Regions from separate parts of the Bacillus sp. 5w2 genome, predicted to be linked through region 1. Evidence: riboswitches for the same ligand, from Rfam matches in the RefSeq annotation. Region 1 holds a riboswitch; the other holds the start of a gene.
What was found. Region 1 has a riboswitch for thiamine pyrophosphate ahead of tenA (thiaminase II). Riboswitches for the same ligand answer to the same signal wherever they lie in the genome.

Region 1 (4,262 bases):
ACTACGTAGTCCATCATACGTATTGACCGCAATTGGGAAAAACGTAATTAAAACCGTGACAACAACCTTACTCCAGATCGTATATCCAAACCATAAAACGAAGAGCGGAGCAAGCGCTGTAATCGGAATCGTTTGTGAGGCAACTAATAATGGATAAAATGCTCTCTCCATCCAATTACTCGCATTCATTAATATTGCTAGCCCTACCCCAAGTACGATAGAAATAGCTACCCCTATTAAAACGACGTATAATGTTGCCGGCAAATGAACTGTAAATAATATATCTTTTAGTTGCCATATCTTCATTACAATTGCAGACGGTGACGGTAAAATGTACATCTCATCTACAATTCTTGCGCCTATTTCCCACATGACAAGTAAAACACTAGAAAGTGTAAGGGCAGGTAATAGTTCCTTCAACCGGTTCATCATACGAGTACCTGCCTTTGTAACATACTAAGAAGCTCATCTTTAAGCGCTAACACTTCAGGCTTATACAAATCTTTTCTTGTCCGATTACGATCAAGCGGTACAATCCTCTCGGTTAAAGTAGTTATCGGTTGATTTTCTACAACGAAAATTCGATTAGAAAGAAACAATGCTTCTTCCACATCATGAGTGATAAATAAAATTGTTTTTTTCCACTCTTTCCATTGTTCAAACAGCCATTCTTGCAAAGATGCCTTCGTTAACGCATCCAACGCGCTAAACGGTTCATCTAACAGCAATATCTCCCCGCCTGTTAATAAAGTTCGAATAAAAGATACGCGTTGTCTCATACCACCAGATAAATCTTTCGGATATTTTGTCTCATACCCTTGTAAGCCAAATTTATGTAACAGTTCCTTTGCCTTTATTTGTGCTTCTTTCTTCTGTACACCTTGGCACTCTAGCGGCAGGGCAGCATTCTCAATAATCGTTCTCCATGGCAGGAGCATATCTTTTTGGGGCATATACCCTACAGGATGGCTCTTTGTTTCTGTCAGCTCTATCTGTCCCGTACTTGTTTCTTCTAAACCTGTAATAAGGCGAAATAAAGTACTTTTCCCGCATCCACTCGGTCCGATAATACTTACAAACTCTTTATCTTGTATAGAAGCATTTAATTCATTGATGATTGGTTTCTCATCATAATGAAAAGAAACATTATGAAACTGTAGTATGTTCTTGCTCCTCAAATCCCCACATCTCCTTACGATAGGACATATCCCAGAATAAATATTCAAATCGACTGGAATATAGGAAAATCTCCTCTAATCGATCTAGCTCTTTGTCAGACTTTCCAACTGCCATTTCATTTAATAAATCTATTAACCAAATACAAAGGCTACCGTATTCTTCCGAACTATATCCTTGAATCCACTCACCAAAGAACTCATGATCTCTTGCTCCAGGAATATCGTTTAAACGCTTTCCAATTTCCCAGTAGCTCCACATACATGGAAGAAGTGCTGCTATTAATTCCGCAAGCGTGCCATTTTGAGATACAGACATCATGTAATTTGTATAGGCTAAATTTTTAGCAGATGGTTTTGCAGATTCTATCTCCTCTATAGAAATACCAAGTCTTTTTGCATATTGTTTATGGATTGTCATTTCTCCATTTAATATGCCATCAATTTGTTCAGCAAATTTCCCCATTACTTGTGGATTCGTTGCTTTTACAACACCAATCGCATATAGCTTTGCATAATCTAACAAATATAAATAATCTTGAATAATATAATACTGAAACTTATCTTTTTCTAACGTGCCATCTCCCATACCTACTACAAACGGGTGATTATGACTCATCTCCCAAACTGGTTGTACAGTTTCTAATAATCTATCGCAAAATTTCATTTCTCTATCCCCTTTCAATTTATATATCTAAATAAAAAACCACTTCTAAATAAGAAGTGGTTACAGCAAATAAAATTATAATTTATTCGTTGCTCCACTTCCCTTCGCTAGTATTACCTAGATCAGGTCTGTAAGGGTTAAGGATTATTCCTCTCTCAGCACAACAAGCACCCCTAGTGGTTTCAATATGAAATTTTCAAATAAAAAAGCCCCGTTTCTATACGCAAAGAAACGGGGACTCATTATTAGTGTCCGAATTGCTTCCCTACGCTAGCATAATCTAGATCAGGTAATGAAAAGGATCAAAGGCTTACGGCCTACTCTCAGCTGGCAACACCAGCTCTCCTAGCAAACTATGAAATTATCACTGTCAGTATAACATCGTAATAAGACATCATCAACTATTTTAATTTTCTCAATTGTCAACAAAATAACAGAACTATATAATACTTATATTCTATCTTAGAAATTATTATCCTAATTAATTGGATAAAAAGGAATCATTATCCTCAAAAAATTTATTTTTATATTGATTTCATATTACATTTATGTGAATACACCCACTATATTATATCTTTATACTATAATAAAATTACAACTATACAACTAGAGGAGGTCTCTATTATATGAATATGAAAGCTACTGCTTTAACAGCAACTACTGTCGCAATTGCCTCTTTACTTCCTTCTATGGGAGAAACAAATGTACAAACAGCCAACGCTGAACAATTATCTAATGTGAAAACTGGATATGTAAAAGTCGATCAAGTAGCCTTACATACAAAAGATAACGCAAATAGCTCATCAATTGATACAATCCGCTTTAATACGAAAGTGAACATACTTGAAACAACTAATGGCTGGTATAAAGTATCTGTTAATAATAAAGTAGGTTACGTACAAAAAGATGCTATTCTACTAAAAAACAAACTTCAATCTAATAATCAATACATCGTTAATGCCAATGCATTAAACGTTCGTTCTGAACCTAATTTAGAATCTTCAATTTTAGATGTATTACCAAATGGGAAATTCGTTACCATTCAAGAAGAACAAGGTGATTGGTATAAAATTTTACATAATGGCAAAACAGGTTACGTACAAAAGGCATTCGTGTCTAATGGTTCACAGCCTTTAGTAAAAGGCATCACAGTTCAAAATAATACGAAATACACAGTTGCAACACCTAAACTTAATGTACGTAGCAACGCTAGTACAAGTAGCGCACTACTTGGCTCATTACAAAATGGTACACAAATACAAGTAGTGGAAACTGTAGGAACTTGGTATAAAATTCGTTTTGGCACAGGATACGGATATGTGGCAAAACATTATGTGGTGCAAAATCAAACGCAAACGCAATCACAAGCTCAAACAGCTCAACCTACTTCAATTCCAGCAGTTTTTAAATTCCCTACTCAAGGAAGAGTTAGCTCAACCTTTGATATGCGCTGGGAACAAATGCATTATGGTATAGATATTGCAGCTCAGGGTAATGTCTCTATCCAGGCGGCGGCTGCAGGTAAAGTTGTGAAATCATATTATTCAGCTAGCTATGGCAATGTTGTGTTCATCGCCCATCAAATAAACGGGAAATTATATACGACAGTCTATGCTCACATGAAAGATCGCACTGTACAAGCTGGTGATCAAGTACAAGCTGGACAATTAGTAGGTCATATGGGAAACACAGGTCATTCATACGGGCAACATCTTCATTTTGAATTACACAATGGAGAGTGGAATTTTGAAAAAACAAATGCAGTAAACCCACTGCCATATTTAGTTAGGTAAATTGTATGCCACGCAATATCAATATATCTCTCTTAATTGAATACTTAGCCTTTTTAGGTTTAATTTTTTGTTTAATCATTTACAATACAAATACTGTATTTTTATCTATTATCATTGCTTTTGTTACTTTAGAAATTATGATGGAAGCCTTTCAAGTACAACTAAAACAAAAAATTGCCCATATTTATAATGCCGTCTTTCTATTAAGTGCCCTAATAACAAATATTATTAGTAATGGTTTTTATTTAACTACCGTATTTCCCGTATGCTTTATGGCTGTTTTATTATTCATAGCTAGGTACATTCATGTCCCTAATAACAAAAAACACGAACAAGAAGCTTAGAAAGAGGAGACACTGTGTACCAATCTTTCAAAGATAATCCGCTAAAATATATATTGAATTTATATAAAAAAACAAATACTTTTTTTGGTATACAAGGAAGCTATACGGCACAATTTCTCCTTTATGGAATGTTATTTCTCGTCTTAATTGCGTTCTCCTTACTTTACTAACAAAAAAAGGATCTCACATAAACTTGAGATCCTTTTTAATTTATATAGAAAATGCTCTTTTATCCGCAAGCATATTTTTCATAAATAAAACTAAGATTATATTTTTTCTCTAA
Region 2 (4,262 bases), on a different contig from region 1:
TTTATGTTGCTCATACAATTTCTGCATAATGTTTAATGTTTCTTTCGCAGAATAACCGAACTTTTTATTTGCATCACGTTGCAATTCAGTTAGATCGTAAAGACCAGGAGAGAATGACTTCTTCTGTTTTTTATCAATTTCTACAACAGTAGCATTATGTTTATCTAAACCTTTTACAATACCATCGATTTTTTCTTTATTAAAACTGCGACTATTGCCGTTTGCATCTTGCCAAGTTAGTTTTAACTGATTCGTTGTTTGAGCTTCGATGCCGTAGTAAGTTTGAGCTTTGAAGTTCTTTATTTCATCTTCACGATTAGCGATCATAGCGACAGTAGGTGTTTGAACACGGCCGCAATTCAGCTGGGCATTAAAGCGAGTCGTTAAAGCTCGAGTCGCGTTAAGACCGATATACCAGTCAGCTTCTGAACGTGCAACTGCAGAAGCGTATAAATTGTCATATGCTTTACCTGGTTTTAAATTAGCGAAGCCATCTTTAATTGCTTTATCAGTAACGGATGAAATCCATAGACGTTTGATTGGTTTGTTAACTCGAACCTTATCAATAATCCAGCGAGCGACTAACTCTCCTTCACGTCCAGCATCTGTTGCTACAATAATTTCAGTTACATCTTTTCTAAGAAGCTGACTTTTTACAGCATTAAATTGTTTCCCTGTTTGTTTAATCACCGTTAATTTCAAACGCTCTGGTAGCATCGGTAAATCTTCTAAATTCCACTTTTTATATTTCACATCATAGCTTTCTGGATCTGCTAATGTAACGAGATGACCTAAAGCCCAAGTTACAATATATTTACTACCTTCAAGGTAGCCGTTTCCTTTTTTATCGCACTTCAGTACGCGAGCAATATCACGTGCAACGGAAGGCTTTTCAGCGATTACAACGCTTTTTGACATATTTAAAACATCCTTTCAAATTTCCATACGTTAACTATAGCATACATCTTCTTGAGATTCAGTTTCGCTCCAGATTTGAACGTTTTTTAGTGGGATAACATCTGTTTGAAAGTGAATGATGGCGACAGAACATAATATGCACCATGATGAGACTATGAGAAATAGATACTTATTTATTATACGTATTGTTTTATTAGTTGCTTCTATATTAAATAGAAAAGTAAAGAACTTGTTATTTTACTAGAATAAGAGTAGACTTTGAAGTAGAAGAATACTAAACACATGGGAGTTTGTGGATGCAAACTGAGAGTATGACTAATCCGTCATTGACCATTTGAACCTGTTGGATAATGCCAGCGTAGGGAGAGTGTAAAAGCACATGTTCAGGCACTTTGCGTACGCGCAAAGTGTCTTTTTGTGTATCTCCCATCACTATAGTTAGGGGATGAGAATGATGAATATAAAAGAAATTAGTAAAGTAGTGGATTTGGTGAGAGAATCTAATCCGCTCGTTCATAATATTACAAATGTCGTTGTAACAAATTTTACAGCTAACGGTTTGTTAGCGTTAGGGGCATCGCCTGTAATGGCGTATGCAAAAGAAGAAGTAGCAGAAATGGCTAGCATTGCTGGAGCGTTAGTATTAAATATGGGGACACTTCGCCCTGAAGAAGTAGAAGCAATGTTACTTGCAGGTAAATCAGCAAATGTGAACAATGTACCAGTACTGTTTGATCCAGTTGGTGCAGGAGCAACATCGTATCGAACAGAAGTTGCGAGACATATTCCAGCTGAAATCGAGTTAGCGATTATTCGCGGAAATGCAGCTGAAATAGCGAATGTTATTAATGAGAGATGGGAAATTAAAGGAGTAGACGCTGGTGCTGGAAATGGTAATGTCGTAAGTATTGCAAAGCAGGCAGCAGACGAATTGAATACAGTTGCGGTAATTACTGGAAAAGAAGATGTTGTTACAGATGGAGAGCGAACTATTCTTATTCAAAATGGTCACCCTATTTTAACGAAAGTTACAGGTACTGGTTGTTTACTAACTTCTGTAATAGGAGCATTTGTAGCGATAGAAAAGGATTATGTAAAGGCAGCGGTAGCCGCATTAACATTTTATGGTGTAGCTGCGGAACTAGCAGCTGCCAAGACAGTGGAAAAGGGACCGGGTAGTTTCCAAATTGAATTTTTAAATCAGTTAGCGAATACCACTTCAGGTGATATTGAGAAGTATGGGAAGATTGAGATTATATAGTAAGGAGGGGAACTAGATGTCGCGGATTACAAAGGCTGAAATGTCTAGGTTATTATCAGTATATTTTATTATGGGAAGTAACAATTGTACGAAGGAGCCACTACGAGTATTGAGAGATGCACTTGAAGGCGGTATAACAATTTTTCAATTTCGTGAAAAGGGGGAAGGCGCTTTAACGGGAGAGAAACGCATTTGTTTCGCAAAAGAACTACAAGCAATTTGTAAGGAGTACGGTGTACCATTCATCGTAAATGATGATGTGGAACTAGCTCTCGAGTTAGATGCAGATGGCGTGCATGTTGGACAAGATGATGAAGGAATTACTTCTGTTCGTGAAAAAATGGGGGATAAAATTGTTGGTGTATCTACACATACAATTGAAGAAGCACGTTGGGCAATTGAAAACGGAGCTGATTATTTAGGTGTTGGCCCTATTTTCCCAACGAGTACGAAAAAAGATACGAAAGCTGTGCAAGGAACGAAATGTTTAGCTCATTTTAGAGAGCAAGGAATTACAATACCGATCGTCGGAATTGGTGGTATTACAATTGAAAATACAGCTTCAGTTATAGAAGCAGGTGCGGACGGTGTTTCCGTTATTTCCGCGATTAGTTTAGCAGAATCTGCGTATGAAAGTACGAAGAAGCTAGTAGAGGAAGTAAGTAACAGTTTGTAGAAGAAGGCTATGTAGTATTAAAAGGCTACATAGCTTTTTATTTTTTTCTGATATTGATATTTAGAAAAAGGGAGATGATTGTTTGAAACGTAAACAGTTTGTAGAGTTGCAAAATGAATTATTTCGTTTATTCGAACAAGGAGACTTTGATGTTATTTATAGATACATAGATAAAGCGAAAAGAGAGTTCCCTGAAAGGATGGATAAAACTAGCTTTTGGGAAGCGTGTGTACTTTCGATAGAAGGGAAGTATGAAGAAGCAATTGTTAGTTTAAATGAAGCTTTAGAAAAGGGGATTTGGTGGAATCCACATACACTTATGCAGGATGAAGATTTAAAGGAATTACGAGAGAATGAAGCTTTTAAAATGATAGTGAAAAAGTGTGAAGAAATCTTTAAGAAACAGCAGCTAACAGCCGACCCGAAATTATTTACTTATGGAAATGAAGAGGCGAAGACAGGACTATTTTCTTTACATTGGAGAGGATCAAACATAAATGATTTTGCACCGTATTGGTATGGAGAAGAAATATTACGTGAGTATATGTTAGGTTTTTCTCAATCCTCACAAGTACATGGAATGAATTCTTATAGCTGGGATAATCATGATATAGCTATAAAAGATATTATGAAAAGTTTTAATGATTTTATGGGTAAATATGACTTGGAAGACACCATCCTTGCGGGAGCTTCTCAAGGGGGGAATATAGCGATAGAGTTAGCGTTAAAGAATATGTTAGAGACTCAAAAATTTATTGCAGCTATACCCGCTATTCGAGATGTTGAGGCAATTGAAAGTATAGTCGTATCAAATGATATAACGAATGTAGAAGGATATATTGTTACGGGAGATAAAGATCCGTTTTACGAAAACACGCTTCAATTAATGTCGATGTTCGAGAAATATAATGTGAACTGTAAATTAATTGTGAGAGAAGGTTTGGGTCATCTTTTCCCAGCGGACTTCACACAAATATTAAAGAACATAATGGCAGAATGGACAGTTAAAAATATTTAAACAAACGTTTGATTAAAAAAGCACAAACCCTTTAAAACTTTGGGTTTGTGCTTGTTCTTTAAAACATAATTGAAATTAAGAGCATTCCAATTCCGATAGAAGTGAATGTTGCGATTAGGCCTGGAATCATAAAGCTATGATTTAAAACATATTTACCAATGCCAGTTGTACCAGTGCGATCAAAGTTAATGGCAGCAACGATTGTTCCATAGTTTGGAATGAAGAAGTATCCATTTACTGCAGGGAACATCGCGATTAGTAGTGCTGGTGGAATACCGAGTGATAATCCAAGAGGCATTAAAGCGCGTACTGTTGCTGCTTGACTATATAGTAAAATAGATAGAATGAATAATGCGATGGCAAATAGCCATGGTGCACTTGTTACTAGG

Region 2: it holds a riboswitch for thiamine pyrophosphate, as region 1 does, so the genes downstream of both, thiM (hydroxyethylthiazole kinase) here and tenA (thiaminase II) in region 1, are expected to answer to the same signal.

What each region holds. Positions count from the first base shown of each region.
Region 1 covers NZ_JBTIWT010000018.1:99,013-103,274, forward strand. Annotated here, with positions in the region: gene ACXY7N_RS24030 (ABC transporter permease) at 1-429, opposite strand, end outside; gene ACXY7N_RS24035 (ABC transporter ATP-binding protein) at 429-1,178, opposite strand; gene tenA (thiaminase II) at 1,147-1,842, opposite strand; TPP riboswitch at 1,925-2,027, opposite strand; TPP riboswitch at 2,088-2,199, opposite strand; gene ACXY7N_RS24045 (SH3 domain-containing protein) at 2,469-3,635, shown strand; gene ACXY7N_RS24050 (hypothetical protein) at 3,641-3,979, shown strand; gene ACXY7N_RS24055 (DUF3965 domain-containing protein) at 4,209-4,262, opposite strand, start outside.
Region 2 covers NZ_JBTIWT010000007.1:102,078-106,339, reverse strand. Annotated here, with positions in the region: gene topB (DNA topoisomerase III) at 1-918, opposite strand, end outside; TPP riboswitch at 1,191-1,300, shown strand; gene thiM (hydroxyethylthiazole kinase) at 1,373-2,179, shown strand; gene thiE (thiamine phosphate synthase) at 2,196-2,855, shown strand; gene ACXY7N_RS14615 (alpha/beta hydrolase) at 2,938-3,873, shown strand; gene ACXY7N_RS14610 (anaerobic C4-dicarboxylate transporter family protein) at 3,932-4,262, opposite strand, start outside.